2 regions of the Streptococcus pseudopneumoniae IS7493 genome follow, and region 2 is predicted to be linked to the other one. Evidence: predicted binding sites of a transcription regulator. Region 2 holds the regulator's gene; the other holds the start of a gene.
The links. Region 2 encodes CtsR, which represses protease genes until heat stress. Its sites were predicted from a motif close to TTGGTCAAAAAAGGTCAAANA; they were not measured.

Region 1 (10,582 bases), 770 kb from region 2:
GACATTAGGCTTCACCTCCTAGATAAGCTTCGATAACGCGTTTATTGGTCTTAATTTCGTCTGGAGTTCCTTGAGCAATTAAACGACCATATTCAAGTACGTAGATACGTTCTGTAACTTCCATGACCAGATTCATATCGTGTTCAATCAGCATGATTGTAATCTTAAATTCATCTTTGATGCGACGAATTAACTCAGTCAATTCCGCTGTTTCCTGCGGGTTCATACCTGCGGCTGGTTCATCTAAAAAGAGAATTTTAGGTTCCGTAGCGAGGGCACGAACAATTTCCAAACGACGTTGTTGTCCGTAGGCGAGGTTTTTAGCAAGAGTCTCTGCATCACCATCTAAATCAAAGATTTTCAGCAATTCTAAAGCTTTAGATTTTAATTCTTTTTCACTCTTGTAAAAAGCTGGTAAGCGTAAGAAACTAGCAAAAACATGTTGTTTGTGATGGTTGGCAAAGGCAATCAAAACATTGTCCAAAACGGTTAAATCTTTAAAGAGACGGATATTTTGGAAAGTACGTCCAAGTCCTAAAGAAGCAATCTTATAAGGTGCCTTTCCATTCAAAAGGTGACCATCTAGGGTTACTGTTCCCTCGCTTGGTTCATAAACACCCGTCAAGAGGTTGAAAAGAGTGGTTTTCCCAGCTCCGTTTGGACCGATTAGTCCAACCAGTTCCCCTTCGTTCAATTCAAGAGTCACATCTCCAACAGCTGTTAGACCGCCAAAATGTTTGGTTAACTGTTTTACTTCAAGTAATGCCATTAGTTTTATTCCTCCTTCTTAGATTTTTTAAAGAAACGTGATAGGCTCAATTCCCATGTTCCAAGGAGTCCACCTGGTCTGAAAATCATTACCAAGACCAAGGCCAAAGCGTAAATAATCATACGCACACTAGCTACGTCTTGGAGAAGCATATTCAAAATTCCCAGAACAATAGCCGATACAATGGCACCTGTAATGGAACCAAGTCCACCAAAGACAACAATAATCAAAACGTTGATTGAGTTGATGAAAGTGTAATCTTTCGGTACAACTGAACCGATAAATCCTGCCTGAAGTGACCCTGCAATACTCGCAGTAATGGCACCAAAGACAAAAGCGATGATTTTAATTTTAGTCGTATTAACCCCAACTGACTCAGCAGCGATTTCATCCTCACGAACAGAGAGGGTTGAACGACCAATTGGACTACGCAAGAAGTTCAAGGTTGCAATGGTTGTAATCACAACAAAGAAGTAAACCATTTGCCAAGTTGTAAAGTTTGGAATTCCCAAGATACCTGCCGCACCATTTGTAAGGCTTCCGCCATTGATGATAAAGATACGGATAATTTCAGAAACACCTAGAGTTGCTACTGCAAGATAGTCCCCCTTCAAACGCAAGGTTGGAATTCCGACAAGCAAGGCAACTGCTCCTGAAAGTAAAGCCCCTATCAGCATGGCTCCAAAGAAGGCACCGTAGGTTGGTGATTTAGAACCAATAATAGCTGCTGCATAGGCACCAATCGCCATGAAACCAGCATGACCAAGTGAAAATTGTCCTGAAAAACCAACGATTAAGTTGAGACCAACAGCCAAAATAATATTAATTCCAATTTGTTGTAAAATCTGTACATAGAATAGATTGAGTACTCCGACTGAAACCAATACACTAATCAAGCCATAGCCAGCTAATAAAAGGAGTAACCATAGAATATTAACTTTTAAATTTTCCTTCATCGCTTACACCTTCTCTTTCACATTTTTACCAAGGATACCAGCTGGGCGGACAATCAAGATCAACAACAAGATTCCATAAACAATAGCATCACGGAAGTCTGACATCCCAAAGGCTGTCGCAAAAGTTTCTAATAGACCAATCACAAAGCCACCAAGAGCCGCACCAGGAATGATTCCGATACCACCAAGTACCGCGGCAACGAAAGACTTAAGACCTGGAGTAACCCCCATCAAAGGCTCAAGAGAGTTATAATAGAGGGCAATCAGAACACCAGCCGCACCCGCAAGAGCTGAACCCAAAGCGAAGGTAAAGCTGATCGTACGGTTTACATTGATCCCCATCAATTGTGCCGCATCGCTATCTACAGATACAGCACGCATGGCTTTCCCCATCTTAGTCTTTTGGACAATGACCTGTAACAAAATCATCAAAATCAAGGAAATGGCCAAGATCATTAACTGCACGTTTGTTAGGCTAACTGGTCCCAAATCATAGCGAACTGTTTGAATCGCTTGAGGAAAGGCACGAGTATTGGCACCAACCAGATAGACCATGCCATACTCCAATAGGAAAGAAACCCCAATAGCTGTAATCAAAACAGCAATACGAGTAGAGTGACGCAAAGGTCGGTAAGCAAGGAACTCAATCACGACACCAAGAATAGCTGTCGCTAGCATGGCTACAATAAGAGCTACAAAGAAATTCATTTGGAAAGAATTGATCAAGAAATAACCGATAAAGGCTCCCATCATATAAATATCACCATGGGCGAAGTTGATGAGCTTGATAATTCCGTAAACCATGGTATATCCTAGTGCTAACAGCGCATAAACACTACCTAGAATCAAACCATTTACTAGTTGTTGGAGCATAAGATTCACTCTTTCTATTTATAATTCCGAGGGTTTTCCCTCACTTTTTGATAGGTTCTTAAACATCGAAACAGGGAGTGAGTCCGAGGCTCATTCCCTATTTCAACATTTTTCTATTATGGTTTTACAACTTCTGCTGCTTCAACCTTACCATTGTTCATGGTCATCATGTAAGCAGTTTTGACTGTGTTGTGGTCTGCATCGAAGCTTGTTTGACCAGTTACACCTTCAAAGTCTTTTGTTTTAGCAAGATTATCCTTGATTTCACCTGAGTTTTTAGCACCTTTTGCTGCGTTTGCTACAAGGTGAACTGAGTCATAAGCCAAGGCTGCAAATGTTGAAGGCTCTTCATTGTACTTAGCACGGTAAGCATCAAGGAAAGCTTTTGCTTTAGCTGAAACTTCTACAGTAGTTGAGAAGCCTGAGATAAAGTAGATGTTTGATGCTTTTTCAGCAGTTGCTTGTTGTACAAACTCTTCACCGTTGAATCCATCACCACCAACGATTGGTTTGTCAATTCCCATACCACGCGCTTGGTTTACAATCTTACCAGCCTCATTATAGTAACCAGGAACAACGATAGCATCAAAGTCTTTCCCTTTCATTTTTGTAAGGGCTGCTTGGAAGTCTGTGTCACCTGCTACGAAAGTTTCATCTGCAACGATTTCACCCTTGTATGACTCGCGGAAAGATTTGGCAATCCCTTTAGCATAGTCACTGGCATTGTCAGTGTAAAGAACAACTTTCTTAGCATTTAATTTTTCAGAAACATAGTTTGAGATAATTTTTCCTTGGAAGCTATCTTGGAAAGTTCCAATAAAGAGGTAATCTTGACCTTTAGTCAATCCATCTTGAGTCGCACTTGGTGAGATCAATGGAACACCTGCTTTTGTAGCGTTCGCTACCGCAGCTGCAGTCGCACCAGATGTCGCAGGTCCTACGACTGCTGATACTTTAGATTGGGTTACAAGGTTAGTTGTAACTGAAGCAGCTTCAGCTGTTTCAGACTTATTATCTTTATCGACTACTTCGATTTGTTTTCCATCGATACCACCTGCAGCATTGATTTCATCAACAGCCAATTGGGCACCTTTTTGTTCAGCTGTTCCGTATGCAGCTAAAGAACCTGATTCTTCAAAGTTAAACCCGATTTTAATTGTCTTTTCCTCTACTGAGTTACCAGCAGTGTTGACTGCTCCAGACTTCACTTCTCCACAGGCTGCAAGAAGTGCTACACTTGCAAGCGCTACAAAGGATAGGGTAAATTTTTTCTTCATCTTTTTGTCTCCTTATTTCTTAAATAGTCTGTTAAGAATATACCGAATTATCAGAAAATTGTCAATGTTTTCCTTGAACTTTTTCGATGATAACGTTTTCCTATCGATAAAGATTGCCCACAAAGGGTGTTTCCAACTCTTGGATATGACAAACCCTAACTTTTTTAATAAATTTTTCCTTGCTCAAGCGTCCGACCAATTGCTCCACTTCTTGAGTTGGAACATAGAGTTGTAAGTAACGATGTTTCTTGGAATGATAGGTAATATCTCCATAATCCTGCAGTTTTTTGGCATCACGATTATAGTAAAGATAGATAATCAAGCCAGAGCGATTGACTTTTTCAAACATGATAAATCCTCTTTCTAAGAAATCTCTCCCTATTATACCAAAAAAAGCAAACCCAGTCGAGTTTGCCTTCTATAATCATTAGTTCAATGAATTGTTGGCCATGATTTCATCAATAAAGCCATATTCAAGTGTTTCTTGGGCACTCATCCAGTTATCTCGTTCTGCATCTGCATGGACTTTTTCGATTGACTGACCTGAATTTTCAGCCAAGATTTTTTCCAAGGTGTTACGAGTTTTAAGCAAGTGTTCTGCAGCGATCGCCATATCGGTTTGTTGAGTACCACCACCTGTACCGCCCATTGGTTGGTGAATCATGTATTCAGCATTTGGAAGCATGAAACGTTTGCCTTTTGCTCCACTTGATGCGATGACCGTCCCCATAGATGCTGCCATACCCATAACGATGGTTTGGACATCTGCCTTGATAAAGTTCATGGTATCAACGATTGCCAAACCAGCTGAAACGGAACCACCAGGTGTATTGACATAAAGGTAAATATCTTTTGTACTATCTTGGGCATCCAAGAAAAGCAATTGGGCAATAACAGAGTTAGCCATATTGTCTTCAACTGGACCTGTCAGCATAATGATGCGGTCTTTAAGAAGACGTGAGTAAATATCGTAGGAACGTTCTCCACGGCTTGTTTGTTCAATAACTACAGGAATCATTCATTTCTCCTTTTGAGTTTTAATTTTGTTGGTCAAATGACTGAAGATAAGACTATTATAATATCTTGGTCAAAAAAGGTCAAATTTTTGCTCTGCTTTCATTAGACAGAAACAAAAACCCAACCTCCTTTCGTGACTAGAAATACTTTTCCAAGTCATTCTTCTTTTCGATCTTATTTTGTACCGAACAAGCGGTCCCCAGCATCTCCAAGACCTGGGACGATATAACCGTGTTCGTTCAAGCGTTCATCCAAGGCTGCTGTAAAGATTTCTACATCTGGATGAGCTTCTTGAAGGGCTTTTACACCTTCTGGTGCTGATACAAGGCAGACAAATTTGATATTTGATGCGCCACGTTTTTTAAGAGAATCAACAGCCAAGATTGCTGAGCCACCTGTTGCCAACATTGGATCTACTACAAAAATTTGACGTTGGTCAATATCTTCAGGCAATTTCACCAAGTACTCAACTGGTTGAAGTGTTTCTTCATCACGGTACATACCGATATGACCAACTTTAGCAGCTGGAACCAAGCTTAAGAGCCCATCAACCATCCCGATACCTGCACGCAAGATTGGAACGATGGCCAATTTCTTACCTGCCAATTGTTTTTGAACTGTTTTTGTAATTGGTGTTTCGATTTCCACATCTTCTAGTGGAAGATCACGAAGTACTTCATACCCCATCAACATTGCAATCTCATCTACTAGCTCACGAAAAGCTTTTGTAGAAGTATCTGTACGACGCAAGATTGACAATTTGTGTTGAATCAGCGGGTGATTAATAACTTCAATTTTTCCCATTTTTGGAATTCCTTCTTTCAATTTATTCTTCTCATTATACCAAAAAACGGTTTAAAAATCTTTCTAAACCATTTATTTTTGATAATTTTTACATTAAATCTGCCTCTTTAAGAGCTGTCTGTACTGTCTCAAGTGGTAAATGAGTCAATTCTGTTCCCTTTTCTTGATAAAGGTATTGGGCATAGTCGTCCATTCGGTACTGGTTGATATAAACCACGCGCTTGCAACCAACCTGCAATAATTGTTTGGTACAGTTGAGACAAGGAAAATGGGTCACATAGGCTGTAAAGCCTTTGGGAACACCACGCTCAGCACCTTGAAGGATAGCATTGACCTCAGCGTGAAGGGTGCGAACACAGTGGCCTTCAATGACCAAACATTCGTGATCAATACAATGCTCAGTTCCTGACACCGAACCATTGTAACCAGTGGAAATAACCTTATTATCTTTTACCAGAATCGCGCCCACTTTAGCACGTTTACAAGTGGAACGATTGGCAATTAGTAGGGCTTGGGCTGCAAAATACTCATCCCAGGCCAGTCTTTTTTCAGTCATCTCTTTTCTCCTATTTCTCTATTTTTTAAAAAATGGTAAACCTAAATCTGCAATCTTTTCAGCTGGTACCTTCATGCCATCCTTGATCCATTTTAGAAGGACAGAGACGATGGCTGAGCTCCAGAAGGAATGAAGATAAGAGCTGACACCTTTTGATTTCCCATGGTATTTTTCTAGAAATTCCTGCATGGCTTGGACAAAGATTTTTTCCAGATGGTAATCCAAGGCCAATTGAATCACTCTAACTTCCTTTCTGGCCTCCCGGAAAAGGTGAACCCAAACCAAATAAAGGTCTGTCTTTAAATCGTAATGATGCAGCTGTTCCATAATATTGTGGACAGTTCGTTTAAAGACGCTCTCTAAAATTTCCTCTTTGGAGTCATAATTGCGATAAAAGGCCGCACGCGAAACACCTGCACGTTTGACCAATTCAGAAATACTAATCTTGGTCAGTTCCTTTTTTTCCAAGAGTTGCAAGAGGGCTGTTTCAATGGCTTCTCTGGTTAATAAATTGGATTCTTGGTTTGATTTTCTGAGATTTTCAAGAGACTTTTCAGAGATTCTACGTTCAGACATAACATTTTCTTTCTACTTGTCACAACAGACGGATGATGCTTTTGTTTCAAGGGTTTTCATGATATAATTGTAAAAAAAGACAGAACCTTTGTCAATGTATAACTGACAAAGATGGAGAATTTCTATGACTTGGAAGATTATTGCTGACTCTGGTTGTGATTATCGTCAACTGCCAACACCAGCTATTAACACAACCTTTGTAAGTGTCCCCTTAACCATTCAAGTAGCTGATCAGGTCTTTGTTGATGATGCCAGTCTTGATATTGACCATATGATGGAAACCATGTATGCAACCGCAGAAGCTTCAAAATCAGCTTGTCCAAGCCCAGATGATTATTTGCGAGCATTTGAAGGTGCCAAAAACATTTTCCTAGTAACCATCACTGGTACTCTTTCTGGTAGTCACAATAGTGCTCAACTGGCCAAGAATATTTATCTGGAAGAACATCCTGACACTAAGATTCATGTAATTGATAGTTTGTCTGCTGGTGGTGAAGTTGACCTACTCGTAGAAAAATTGAATGACTTGATTGCCCAGGGCTTGTCTTTTGAAGAAGTGGTTGAAGCTATCACCGCCTATCAAGAAAAAACTAAGTTGCTCTTTGTCCTAGCCAAAGTCGATAACTTGGTGAAGAACGGCCGTTTGAGCAAGCTTATCGGTACGGTCGTTGGCCTTCTCAACATTCGTATGGTCGGAGAAGCTAGTGAAACTGGAACTCTCGAATTGCTACAAAAAGCAAGAGGAGCAAAGAAGTCAGTTCAAGCAGCCTATGAAGAGTTAGTGAAAGCAGGATATGCTGGTGGCCGTATTGTCATGGCCCAACGCAATAACGAGAAATGTTGCCAACAGCTTTCAGACCGAATCCGTGAAACCTTCCCACAGGCGGATATTAAAATTCTCCCAACATCTGGTCTCTGCAGTTTCTATGCAGAAGATGGCGGTCTGCTGATGGGCTATGAAATTGATTAATTGCATTCTTGACAAGAGGTAACCATCATCTCTTGTTTTTTTTGTGGTACAATAGAGCTATGAAACATTTTGATACTATTGTCATCGGTGGAGGACCTGCTGGTATGATGGCTACGATTTCCAGTAGCTTTTATGGACAGAAAACCCTCCTCATCGAAAAAAATCGGAAACTTGGAAAAAAGTTAGCTGGGACTGGTGGGGGACGTTGCAATGTGACCAACAATGGTAGCTTGGACGACCTACTAGCTGGAATTCCTGGAAACGGACGCTTTCTTTACAGTGTTTTCTCCCAGTTCGATAATCATGACATCATCAACTTTTTTACAGAAAATGGTGTTAAACTTAAGCTCGAAGACCACGGACGCGTCTTTCCAGCCAGTGACAAGTCTCGGACTATTATCGAAGCTTTGGAAAAGAAAATCACTGAACTAGGTGGTCAAGTTGCTACTCAAACCGAAATTGTTTCGGTTAAAAAAATCGGCGAACAGTTTGTCCTTAAGTCCGCAGACCAAACCTTCACTTGTGAGAAACTCATTGTCACAACTGGTGGAAAATCCTATCCTTCTACTGGTTCGACTGGTTTTGGTCACGAGATTGCCCGCCATTTTAAGCATACCATTACCGAGCTTGAAGCTGCTGAAAGTCCTTTATTAACAGATTTTCCACATAAGGCCTTGCAGGGGATTTCGCTGGATGATGTGACTCTAAGTTATGGCAAGCGTGTCATCACTCACGATTTGCTTTTTACCCACTTTGGTTTGTCAGGCCCTGCTGCCCTACGTATGTCTAGCTTTGTCAAGGGTGGGGAGATTCTCTCACTGGATGTTTTGCCTCAGCTTTCTGAGAAAGACTTGGCTAAATTCCTAGAAGAAAATCGAGAAAAAGCTCTAAAAAATGCCTTAAAAACCTTGTTACCAGAACGCTTGGCAGAGTTTTTTGTGCAAGGATATCCTGAAAAAGTCAAACAGCTGACTGAAAAGGAACGAAAACAACTTGTCCAGTCCATTAAAGAACTTAAAATTCCTGTAACTGGAAAAATGTCCCTTGCAAAGTCCTTTGTTACCAAGGGTGGAGTCAGTCTCAAGGAAATCAATCCTAAAACCCTTGAAAGTAAGCTGGTACCTGGCCTCCACTTTGCAGGCGAAGTCATGGATATCAACGCCCACACAGGTGGCTTTAACATCACTTCTGCCCTCTGTACTGGCTGGGTGGCGGGAAGTCTGCATTATGATTAAAGAACTTTTAATAGAAAAAATCGGAAGATTACTCCTCCGATTTTATTTTGCTTGAGTTTGGACATAGTGGGCAATGACATCTGATGTGTACTGGGCTGTTCCAGTACCAAATTTGTCAATATTTTCCTTAAACTCTGGGTTATAGACGTAGCCTTTACCGATATGACCGAATACTTCAATAGTACAATCAAATCCATAAGTACGAATGGCTTGCAAGAGCTTGGCTGTTTGCTCTTGGTTTTCAGTTGCTGTTACAGGCAGACTAGCTTGAAGATTTTGTGCTAAGACTTGAAAAACTTGGTTGAAGGCAGCCGTAGCTTCGTCTTCGTGACCTTTCTGGCGCTCCAGCGCTTGGTCCATGACTTCTTGTCCATATTTCTCTACCGCCTCTTGGTGGTATTTTTGATGGTCTTGGTAGTTAAATCCAGCAAATTTCTCTTGAATGCTCATTTCTCTTTCTCCTTTTTGTTCTTGAATGGTTTTTTGCAAGGTTGAAATCAAGGTATCCAGATGTTCCCTTTCTCGAGTCAAATAGTCCAACTGCCTGGTCAAATGAGGCAATAAATCTGTCCTTTCTTCCTTTAATAGCTCTGCTATCTTTTCTAAAGAAAAGCCTAGATATTTGTAGTAAAGAATGACCTGAAGGCGTTCCAAATCCTCCTGACTGTAGGTTCGATAGCCATTTTCCGACTTTAAAGGAACCAAAAGTCCTATCTTATCGTAGTGGTGTAGGGTCTTGACAGAGACGCCCGAAAGCTGCGCAGCTTCTTTTATATGGTACATGATTTCCTCCTTACATTGATATTATAACCCCTCCCCTTAGGTCAGAGTCAAGCGATTTTGCGAAATTTTTTACTTTATCATAACATGAAAATGGTTTTCTTAACAGACCTTAGAAAACATGATAGGATAGTCAAGTCTATCAATCAAAAGAAACGCTCACTTTAAGTACTTACGAGGCTATTTGCCAAGGGCAGTAGCTTTTTCTTTTGTAACACTAATTTTAGGAGTTTAACTATGTCTGAAAAATCGCAATGGGGTTCTAAACTGGGCTTTATCCTAGCATCTGCTGGTTCAGCCATCGGACTTGGAGCCGTTTGGAAATTCCCCTACATGACTGCTGCTAACGGTGGAGGAGGCTTTTTACTAGTCTTTCTCATTTCCACTATTTTAATCGGTTTCCCCCTATTGCTGGCTGAATTTGCTCTCAGCCGAAGTGCTGGTGTCTCAGCTATCAAAACCTTTGGAAAACTAGGCAAGAATAGTAAGTACAACTTTATCGGTTGGATTGGTGCCTTTGCCCTCTTTATCCTCTTATCTTTCTACAGTGTTATTGGCGGCTGGATTTTAGTCTATCTAGGCATTGAGTTTGGAAAATTGTTCCAAATTGGTGGAACGGGTGATTATGCTCAGTTATTTACTTCAATCATTTCAAATCCAGCCATTGCCCTGGGAGCTCAAGCAGCCTTTATCCTATTGAATATCTTCATTGTATCACGTGGGGTTCAAAAAGGGATTGAAAGAGCTTCGAAAGTCATGATGCCTCTGC
Region 2 (10,582 bases):
GTTGGGATGGTATACTTGCTAAATCTCAAGGTGTAGATGCTAACTTCATGTATTTGAAAGACTATGTCAAGGAGTTTGACTACTATTCACCAGTTATCATCGCAAACAACGACTATCTGAAAGATAACAAAGAAGAAGCTCGTAAAGTCATCCAAGCCATCAAAAAAGGTTACCAATATGCCATGGAACATCCAGAAGAAGCTGCAGATATTCTCATCAAGAATGCACCTGAACTCAAGGAAAAACGTGACTTTGTCATCGAATCTCAAAAATACTTGTCAAAAGAATACGCAAGCGACAAGGAAAAATGGGGTCAATTTGACGCAGCTCGCTGGAATGCTTTCTACAAATGGGATAAAGAAAATGGTATCCTTAAAGAAGACTTGACAGACAAAGGCTTCACCAACGAATTTGTGAAATAATGACAGAAATTAGACTAGAGCACGTCAGTTATGCCTATGGTCAGGAGAGGATTTTAGAGGATATCAACCTACAGGTGACTTCAGGCGAAGTGGTTTCCATCCTAGGCCCAAGTGGTGTTGGAAAGACCACTCTCTTTAATCTAATCGCTGGGATTTTAGAAGTTCAGTCAGGGAGAATTGTCCTTGATGGTGAAGAAAATCCCCAGGGGCGCGTGAGTTATATGTTGCAAAAGGATCTGCTCTTGGAGCACAAGACGGTGCTTGGAAATATCATTCTGCCCCTCTTGATTCAAAAGGTGGATAAGGCAGAAGCTATTTCCCGAGCGGATAAAATTCTTGCAACCTTCCAGCTGACAGCTGTAAGAGATAAATACCCTCATGAACTTAGCGGTGGGATGCGCCAGCGTGTAGCCTTACTCCGGACCTACCTTTTTGGGCACAAGCTCTTTCTCTTAGATGAGGCCTTTAGCGCCTTGGATGAGATGACCAAGATGGAACTACACGCTTGGTACCTTGAGATTCACAAACAGTTGCAGCTAACAACCCTGATCATCACGCATAGTATTGAGGAGGCCCTCAATCTCAGCGACCGCATCTATATCTTGAAAAATCGCCCTGGGCAGATTGTTTCAGAAATTAAACTAGATTGGTCTGAAGATGAGGACAAGGAAGTCCAAAAGATTGCCTACAAACGTCAAATCTTGGCAGAATTAGGCTTAGATAAGTAGAAAAATAGGGAGTTGGTGAAGATTATCCTTTACCAGCGCCCTTTTTCTTTTAAAAATGAGAAAATTTCGGTATAATAGTCAAACAAGGTCAAGGTTTAAAGAGAGAGGTGGGTTTGTAATGAGATTTAAAAATACATCGGATCATATTGAGGCCTACATCAAGGCGATTTTAGATCAATCTGGTATTGTGGAGTTGCAACGGAGTCAGTTGGCAGATACCTTTCAGGTTGTTCCTAGTCAGATTAACTACGTGATCAAGACACGCTTTACGGAAAGTAGAGGCTACTTGGTTGAAAGTAAGCGTGGTGGTGGAGGCTACATTCGTATAGGACGGATTGAGTTTTCTAGTCATCATGAAATGCTCCGGGAGCTGCTTTACTCGATTGGTGAGCGAGTCAGTCAAGAAATTTATGAGGATATTCTCCAGCTTTTGGTTGAGCAGGAATTGATGACCAAGCAGGAGATGAATTTGCTAGAATCAGTAGCTTTGGATCGCGTTTTAGGAGAAGAAGCTCCAGTTGTTCGAGCAAACATGCTACGTCAGATCATACAAGAGGTAGATAGAAAAGGGAAGTAAGATGAACTATTCAAAAGCATTGAATGAATGTATCGAAAGTGCCTACATGGTTGCTGGACATTTTGGAGCTCGTTATCTAGAGTCTTGGCACTTGTTGATTGCCATGTCTAATCACAGTTATAGTGTAGCAGGGGCAACTTTAAATGATTATCCGTATGAGATGGACCGTTTAGAAGAGGTGGCTTTGGAACTGACTGAAACGGACTATAGCCAGGATGAAACTTTTACGGAATTGCCGTTCTCCCGTCGTTTGCAGATTCTTTTTGACGAAGCAGAGTATGTAGCTTCAGTGGTCCATGCTAAGGTGCTAGGGACAGAGCACGTCCTCTATGCGATTTTGCATGATGGCAATGCCTTGGCGACTCGTATTTTGGAGAGGGCTGGTTTTTCTTATGAAGACAAGAAAGATCAGGTCAAGATTGCTGCTCTTCGTCGAAATTTAGAAGAACGGGCAGGTTGGACTCGTGAAGACCTCAAGGCTTTACGTCAACGCCATCGTACTGTGGCTGACAAACAAAATTCTATGGCCAATATGATGGGCATGCCGCAGACTCCGAGTGGTGGTCTCGAGGACTATACGCATGATTTGACAGAGCAAGCGCGTTCTGGCAAGTTAGAACCAGTCATCGGTCGGGATAAGGAAATCTCGCGTATGATTCAAATCTTGAGCCGTAAGACTAAGAACAACCCTGTCTTGGTCGGGGATGCTGGTGTCGGGAAAACAGCTCTGGCGCTTGGTCTTGCCCAGCGTATTGCTAGTGGTGATGTACCTGCGGAAATGGCTAAGATGCGCGTGTTGGAGCTTGATTTGATGAATGTCGTTGCAGGTACACGTTTCCGTGGTGACTTTGAAGAGCGTATGAATAATATCATCAAGGATATTGAGGAAGATGGCCAAGTAATTCTCTTTATCGATGAACTCCACACTATCATGGGTTCTGGTAGCGGGATTGACTCGACTCTGGATGCGGCCAATATTTTGAAGCCAGCCTTGGCGCGTGGAACTTTGAGAACGGTTGGTGCCACCACTCAGGAAGAATACCAAAAACACATCGAAAAAGATGCGGCCCTTTCTCGTCGATTCGCTAAAGTGACGATTGAAGAGCCAAGTGTGGCAGACAGCATGGCCATTTTGCAAGGCTTGAAGGCGACTTATGAGAAACATCACCGTGTGCAAATCACAGATGAAGCGGTCGAAACAGCCGTTAAGATGGCCCATCGTTACTTGACTAGTCGCCATTTGCCAGACTCTGCTATAGACCTCTTAGATGAAGCAGCAGCAACAGTGCAAAATAAGGCTAAGCATGTAAAAGTAGACGATTCAGGCTTGAGTCCAGCTGACAAGGCCTTGATGGATGGCAAGTGGAAACAGGCAGCTCAGCTAATCGCAAAAGAAGAGCAAGTGCCTGTCTATAAAGACTTGGTAACAGAGTCTGATATTTTGACTACCTTGAGTCGATTGTCAGGTATCCCAGTCCAAAAACTGACTCAGACTGACGCTAAGAAATACCTGAACTTGGAAGCTGAACTACACAAGCGTGTCATCGGTCAAGATCAAGCAGTTTCAAGCGTTAGCCGTGCTATTCGCCGCAATCAGTCAGGGATTCGCAGTCACAAGCGTCCGATTGGTTCTTTTATGTTCCTAGGACCCACAGGTGTCGGGAAGACCGAATTGGCCAAGGCTTTGGCAGAAGTTCTCTTTGATGACGAATCAGCCCTTATCCGCTTTGATATGAGTGAGTATATGGAGAAATTTGCAGCCAGCCGTCTCAATGGAGCTCCTCCGGGTTATGTGGGTTATGAAGAAGGTGGGGAGTTGACCGAGAAGGTTCGCAACAAACCCTATTCCGTTCTCCTTTTTGACGAGGTAGAGAAGGCCCACCCAGATATCTTTAATGTGCTCTTGCAGGTCTTGGATGATGGTGTCTTGACCGATAGCAAGGGCCGCAAGGTTGACTTTTCAAATACCATTATCATCATGACGTCAAACCTTGGTGCGACAGCCCTTCGGGATGACAAGACCGTCGGTTTTGGAGCTAAGGATATTCGTTTTGACCAGGAAAATATGGAAAAACGCATGTTTGAAGAGCTGAAAAAGGCTTATAGACCTGAGTTTATCAACCGTATTGATGAAAAGGTGGTCTTCCATAGCCTGTCTAGTGACCATATGCAGGAAGTGGTGAAGATTATGGTCAAACCTTTAGTGGCAAGTTTGGCTGAAAAAGGCATTGACTTGAAATTACAAGCTTCCGCACTGAAATTGTTGGCAAATCAAGGATATGACCCAGAGATGGGAGCTCGTCCACTTCGCAGAACCCTGCAAACAGAAGTGGAAGACAAGTTGGCAGAACTTCTTCTTAAGGGAGATTTGGTGGCAGGCAGCACACTTAAGATTGGTGTCAAAGCAGGCCAGTTAAAATTTGATATTGCATAAAAATGGAGAATCAGGAGTAATCTTGATTCTCTTTTGCCAAATTTCAAGTTCAAGTTAGTCATGTACTAGCTATCAGCTAGTTGAACCATCTAATTTTTAGGAGGGTTGGATGGCTAACTTCATTATAGAACTTTCACTTGGTTCTCTTTTTCGCAATGTTTTTATAAAAATGATAAAAACTATTGACAAAACAAAAATATAGTTTATAATAAAAACATAGATAATGAAAATATCAAAAACTATAAAAAGACAATGCGTTTATGAAAAAGAAAACAGCAGTGATATTTGGGACATTTGCTCCGCTTCATCAGGGTCATATCGATCTGATCCAGCGAGCCAAGCGGCAGTGTGACCAGGTCTGGGTTGTCGTTTCAGGCTATGGGGGAGATAGAGGGGAGCAGGTAGGTTTAACGCTTCAAAAAAGATTTCGATATATCCGAGAGTCCTTTGGTGATGACGAGTTGACCTCGGTTTGTAAGTTAGATGAGACCAATCTTCCCCGTTACCCTATGGGTTGGCAGGAGTGGTTGGACAAAATGTTAGCGGAGATTTCTTATGATGAAACCCAACAAGAACTGATCTTCTTTGTGGGAGAAGCAGACTATCAGCAAGAATTATCAAATCGTGGCTTTGAGACTGTCTTGCAAGAAGGAAAGTTTGGTATCTCAGAGACTATGATTCGAGAAAACCCAAGCAAATATTGGAAATATATTGCTCAACCCTTCCGACGTCAGTTTACAAAGAAAGTGTTGATTATGGGAAGTGCTAGCAATGGGAAGACCACTCTGGCAAAGGATTTGGCTAGGTATTACGATGCACCAGTCAGCTTGGAATATGCACGTGAGTACCAGATCAAAAACAATGTCCGCGACGATGAATTGACTCCAAAGGATTACTATTATCTCCTGTTGTGGCAGTATGACCAGACCTCTAAGTTAATTGACAGTAATGCCAATAGGGGACTGGTGATAGCAGACACCAACTCCTTAGTAACCAAGGGCTACTATGATTATTACATGGAGTCAGAGGATCAAGGGGACTTATCGGGAGAGACTTTTGATAATCTCTTTGCCTCGATCTTGGCTAAGGAAAAATGGGACTTGATTTTCTTTGTGCAACCTATTGGCTCCTATGTCAATGACGGATTTAGAGATATGACTATGGCAGAAGACCATATTCGTCATAGTTTTTCCCAGCATTTGGACCAGACGAGAGAGCGATATTTAGCAAACATTCCACTAGTTTATCTAGCTGAGGATTATCTAGGAAATTATGAAGCAGCAAAAGTGACTATTGATGCCATTTACCAAGCAGATTAGGAGAAACATATGAAAAAACTAACTGAAAAAATCACACAATTTATCGAAAACTTTAAAAATGTTCATGCAGAAGCTCGCAAAATCGGTTTTGCAGGAATCATGCACTTGCTCTGGAAAGATCTCTTTGTCGGTCGTAGCCTCTTCCAGTGGTTGTATCTCATCGCCTTGTCAAGTGTTCCCTTTATCTTGGAATTCACTCAAAATATAGATAGTCATGATTGGTTAAGCTTGTTTGCATCTTGGACTGGGATTGTCTGTGTTATCTTGGTAGCAGAAGGTCGTGCAAGCAATTATCTCTTTGGGGCTATTAACTCTGCTATCTATTTGATTTTGGCCATGGATGCGACTTTTTATGGCGAAGTCTTGACGACCGTTTACTTCTTTGTCATGCAGCCGATTGGCCTCTATGCTTGGCTGTCCAACCGTATTAATGACCAAGGAAAAGCAGAAGAATCTCATTTTGAAGCTAAGAAATTATCTATTTTTGATTGGCTCAAGTACTTGGCCTTGACTGCTATCATTTGGATTGGTATGGGCTTGGCTTATCAAAGTATCCATAGTGCTCGCCCTTTCCGTGATAGTGTTACCGATGCGACCAATGGTGTCGGTCAGCTCTTGATGACCCGTCTCTATCGTGAGCAATGGATTTTCTGGATTGCAACCAATCTCTTTAGTATTTATCTCTGGTGGGGTGAAAATATCCACATCCAAGGGATGTACTGGGTTTACACTCTCAATAGTCTAGTAGGTTGGTACCAATGGACCAAGGCAGTTCGTAAGGAGGCATAAAATGACGGACACGATGATTCCAGCAGGGATGGAAAAAGAATATTTTGAAATTCATGCTAGTCAGGAAGAATTTTTAGACTGGTACCACAAGCAGGAACTCCCTCAATACGAAAAACCAAGTGTAACGGTGGATATGGTAGCCTACTGCTTTGTCGAAGGAAAAATCAAGCTCTTATTAATTCGTCGCAAGGCTCATCCATATCAAAATTGTTTGGCTCTGGTTGGAGGATTTATGAACAAGGGCGAAGATGCTGCGCATGCCTGTCAGCGTGAGGTGAGAGAAGAAGTCAATCTCGATCTTCCTTTGGAAAAAATTGAGCAATTGATGACCGTATCGACTCCCGGCCGTGATCCACGGGGCTGGACAGTGACCATTGCCCACTTGGTTTATTTGCCTAGTCGTGCATTAGAACTTGTTCAAGCAGGAGACGATGCCAAGGATGTGTTTTTTGTAGATGTCGATTTTCAGACAGGCAAATGCTACCTAGAGGGAGTGGAGTTGGAGGAACAAGCCTTCGCTTTTGACCATTATGCCATTATTCAAGAGTCTATCAAACGAATCCAAGGCCGTCTCGACTGGAATCCGACCTTCCTTTATCTGCTGGAGGAGGAGTTCACTGTCTACGAAGGGACTGAACTGGTCAATCTCATCAACCCCGGTCGTCCAATCGTCAGCAATAACTTTCTCGTAAAATACGGAGAATATGTAGAAGAAGTTGGACTCAAACGAGTGTCTAAAAAGAAACCAAGAAAAACCTATCGATTGAAATAAAAAACGAGGTCGGGATAAAGTTCCTGACCTCTTTGTTTGCCTTTATTAGTTTGCTTTGCTGTTGCGACTGTTTTTAGGGATAGTTATCTTTCTTAGAATTGCTCAACATGTGAGTAAAAAGTCTTTGTATCGATACTTGAGATATTTTTCGTGTAGGAATAACAAAGCTATATAGAAAATCATAAAGACTGTGGTCAGATAGAAGATATCAAACGAAGTTTTGCCATAGTGAGTTGCGGATTTATAGGAACCAATTGCTCCCAAAATCAACCAAGGAAGATACTTGAAATACTTATTTAGTATAAGAGTGCACTTCCTATATTCTATTTCACTGTTATTATATTCCTTTGCAGCTAAATATGTAAGCGATTAAATAAGAGCGATTTAAAAAATTTTAAACAAAATAGGAATTTTTCTCTGTTTTTTCTATTAGATTACGAATAGAAGAGTAGGAGGAGTAAAGGTGTTTAAATTATGTGAGATTTTTAAAATAGTTTAAATAAATTATTGACATATTTAAATCTAAATGTTACAATTCCATTGCAAAAAGATTTCTTTATATTTCTAAAATATTACAAAGGAGTAGAAAAATGAAAAAGAAAACCTATATCAAATTGATGGTAGCAACTGTATTGGCTTCTATCTTGCTACTGGGAGCTTGTGGAAATAAAAAGGAAACAACTCAAGCAAGCAGTTCTGCTAAGATAAGCCAGTCATCAAGCTCTAAAGCAGCCTCTTCTAGCAAAGAAAGCAAGACTCAGAAGTCCTCAACTTCAGCTTCATCTGAAAAGGCTAAGGCATCTACTGATCAATCTTCAGCAACTGCAAGGCCATCACAAGTGGCACCTGCACCAGAGCAAAGACAAGGTCAAGAAGTGTCTAATCAACAGGCAGCTAGTCAACAAACTCCTGCTCAGGCTCCTTCAACTCAACAGGCTCCTCAATCCCAGTCTAACCAATCAAGCTATGATCCTACAACTGACCGCAAACTTCAAGACAAACAAGCAGAGCAAAATAAACGCTACAAGGGTGTTTTAACCATGGTAGATGGTGATTTCTCAGCTGCAGCGGGCAATTGGAAGGGAGCAAATGGCGAAACCATCACAGTTTCATCAGGAGGTCAATTCACAGTAGAATCTGCTGATGGAAAGAAAGAAAACTACTCTATCAGAGGCTACTCTTATACTCTTGATGATGGCAAGTATAATGCCAAAATTGGTGGAGGAAAAATCATCCAAATTATAACAGGAGCGGATGGCAAGGTTTCCAGTGTTGCTTTGAGTCAATAATAACCCTTAGTATTTGAATTTTTACAGTCAAAAACCCGTAACCTTTAAGAGAGTTACGGGTTTTGGTCTATTAAGCCTTATCCAATTGCAAGAGGGCTTCAATCTCTGCTAGGGTGCTAGCTTGCGAAATGGCTCCACGGAGTTTGGCAGCGCCAGATGTTCCACGGAGATAGTGAGGAGCGAGGCCACGGAATTCACGAACTGCGACGTTTTCTCCTTTGAGGTTAATCAATCGTTTCAAGTGTTCGTAGGCGATTTTCATCTTATCTTCAAAGGTCAAATCAGGTAGGATTTCTCCTGTTTCAAAGTAATGGCTGATTTGGTTGAAGAGGTAGGGATTTCCCATGGCAGCGCGGCCAATCATAACTGCGTCAGCACCGACTTCTTCGATGCGTTGTTTGGCTTCTTGGACCGTACGGATGTCACCGTTGGCGATGAAGGGAATCTTGGTCAGAGCTTGGGCAACCTTGTGAAGGGTCTCAAGGTCTGCGTGACCTGTATACATTTGTTCACGGGTACGGCCATGCATGGCGAGGGCAGAAACACCTGCAGCTTCAGCAGCCAGGGCATTTTCTACTGCCAAAGATGGGTCAGCCCAGCCGGTACGCATTTTGACAGTAAGTGGAATATCAAGGACAGATTGGACCTTGTTGATGATAGAGTAGATCTTGTCAGGATCCTTGAGCCACATAGCACCAGCTTCGTTCTTCACGATTTTGTTGACAGGGCAGCCCATGTTGATATCGACGATATTGGTTTTGGTGTTTTCTTGGATGAATTCTGCTGCGCGTGCTAGGCTGTCTTCATCACTACCAAAAAGTTGGATAGAAACAGGATTTTCGCCTTCATCGATATGAAGCATGTGCAGGGTTTTTTCGTTGTTGTATTGGATTCCCTTGTCAGAGACCATCTCCATGACAACGAGTCCAGCTCCGAGCTCTTTTGCGATGGTACGAAAGGCTGAGTTGGTGACACCAGCCATAGGTGCTAAAACGGTACGATTGGGAATCTCAACATTGCCAATCATAAAAGGTGTATTAAGATTTGTCACGAATGAGTTCCTCCAGGTCCTTTTCATCAAAGTTGTAAGTCGTTTGGCAGAATTGACAAGTGATTTCTGCCCCGTGGTCTTCCTCTTTCATTTCTTGTAAGTCTGAGCTTGGAAGGCTAGCAAGAGCGTTCATAAAGCGCTCATGGCTACAGTCACATTGGAAACGGATTTCTTCTTCAGAAAGACGCTTGTAGGCCTCGTCACCGTAGATTGCTTTGAGGAGGGCTTCGATATGGTCTTCACTTTCCAGAAGGGTCGAGATAGCTGGCATTTCTTGGATGCGTTTTTCAAAGCGAGCAATCTCTTCTTCCTTGGCTCCTGGTAAGACTTGAACTAGGAAACCACCAGCAACCTTGACCTTGTCTTCCTCGTCCAAAAGGACATTGAGACCGACTGCAGAAGGGGTTTGTTGGCTTTCTGTTAGGTAGAAAGCAAGGTCTTCCCCAATCTCTCCAGAGATAAGTGGGGTCAAGGAAGTATAAGGAGTTCCAATGCCGTAGTCTGTGATAACGAGAAATTGACCATTTCCAACAAAAGGTCCGACTAGAACTTCACCAGTTGCAGTCTTTTTGATGTCAACACCAGGATTTTGAACGTAACCTTTGACATTCCCCTTGGTATCAGCGACGGTGATGATAGCACCTAGAGAGCTAGAGCCCAGTACCTTCACTGTTAGTTTGGTATTTCCTTTTTCATTGGCTGCGAGAATCTGGCTAGCGATAAGAGTTCGACCAAGCGCTACAGTTGAGCTAGCTTGGGTTTGGTGTTTTTCTTGAGCAGTGCGGACGGTTTCTGTGCTATCAAGGACAAAAGCACGAAAGGCTCCGCTTTCTGATATAGTTTTAATAATTTTATCCATAGCTACTATTTTAGCATAAAAATGCCCAAAGGGGGAGCCGTGTGTTTGCTGATTTTCAGGATAATGGACTAGGAAATCAGCAGGTAAATAAAAAGAGAAACAGATTATTTCAGCATTTGTAAGATTTATGCTATGCTTAAGGTAGAAAATGAAAGGGGTAACAAATGTATTTAGGAGATTTGATGGAGAAGGCCGAGTGTGGTCAATTTTCAATCCTTTCCTTTCTATTACAAGAGTCTCAGACGACCGTCAAGGCTGTAATGGAAGAAACAGGATTTTCAAAAGCAACCCTAACCAAATATGTCACCCTGCTCAATGACAAGGCTTTGGATAGTGGTTTAG

Region 1: the regulator CtsR is predicted to act here: its motif matches at 4,959-4,979, upstream of clpP (ATP-dependent Clp protease proteolytic subunit ClpP).

Annotation. Positions count from the first base shown of each region.
Region 1 covers NC_015875.1:716,785-727,366, reverse strand. Annotated here, with positions in the region: gene SPPN_RS03760 (ABC transporter ATP-binding protein) at 1-5, opposite strand, end outside; gene SPPN_RS03755 (ABC transporter ATP-binding protein) at 5-769, opposite strand; gene SPPN_RS03750 (branched-chain amino acid ABC transporter permease) at 775-1,725, opposite strand; gene SPPN_RS03745 (branched-chain amino acid ABC transporter permease) at 1,729-2,598, opposite strand; gene SPPN_RS03740 (ABC transporter substrate-binding protein) at 2,715-3,875, opposite strand; gene SPPN_RS03735 (YlbG family protein) at 3,976-4,224, opposite strand; gene clpP (ATP-dependent Clp protease proteolytic subunit ClpP) at 4,303-4,893, opposite strand; gene upp (uracil phosphoribosyltransferase) at 5,067-5,696, opposite strand; gene SPPN_RS03720 (deoxycytidylate deaminase) at 5,785-6,252, opposite strand; gene SPPN_RS03715 (TetR/AcrR family transcriptional regulator) at 6,271-6,828, opposite strand; gene SPPN_RS03710 (DegV family protein) at 6,953-7,798, shown strand; gene aao (aminoacetone oxidase) at 7,858-9,033, shown strand; gene SPPN_RS03700 (MerR family transcriptional regulator) at 9,076-9,816, opposite strand; gene SPPN_RS03695 (sodium-dependent transporter) at 10,051-10,582, shown strand, end outside.
Region 2 covers NC_015875.1:2,138,765-2,149,346, reverse strand. Annotated here, with positions in the region: gene SPPN_RS11110 (ABC transporter substrate-binding protein) at 1-422, shown strand, start outside; gene SPPN_RS11105 (ABC transporter ATP-binding protein) at 422-1,150, shown strand; gene SPPN_RS11100 (CtsR family transcriptional regulator) at 1,269-1,727, shown strand; gene SPPN_RS11095 (ATP-dependent Clp protease ATP-binding subunit) at 1,729-4,161, shown strand; gene SPPN_RS11090 (AAA family ATPase) at 4,422-5,480, shown strand; gene pnuC (nicotinamide riboside transporter PnuC) at 5,490-6,269, shown strand; gene SPPN_RS11080 (NUDIX domain-containing protein) at 6,271-7,041, shown strand; partial or broken gene SPPN_RS14105 (hypothetical protein) at 7,115-7,344, opposite strand; gene SPPN_RS11075 (hypothetical protein) at 7,632-8,330, shown strand; gene dusB (tRNA dihydrouridine synthase DusB) at 8,401-9,381, opposite strand; gene hslO (Hsp33 family molecular chaperone HslO) at 9,368-10,240, opposite strand; gene SPPN_RS11060 (AcpB/EbpR/MafR family transcriptional regulator) at 10,405-10,582, shown strand, end outside.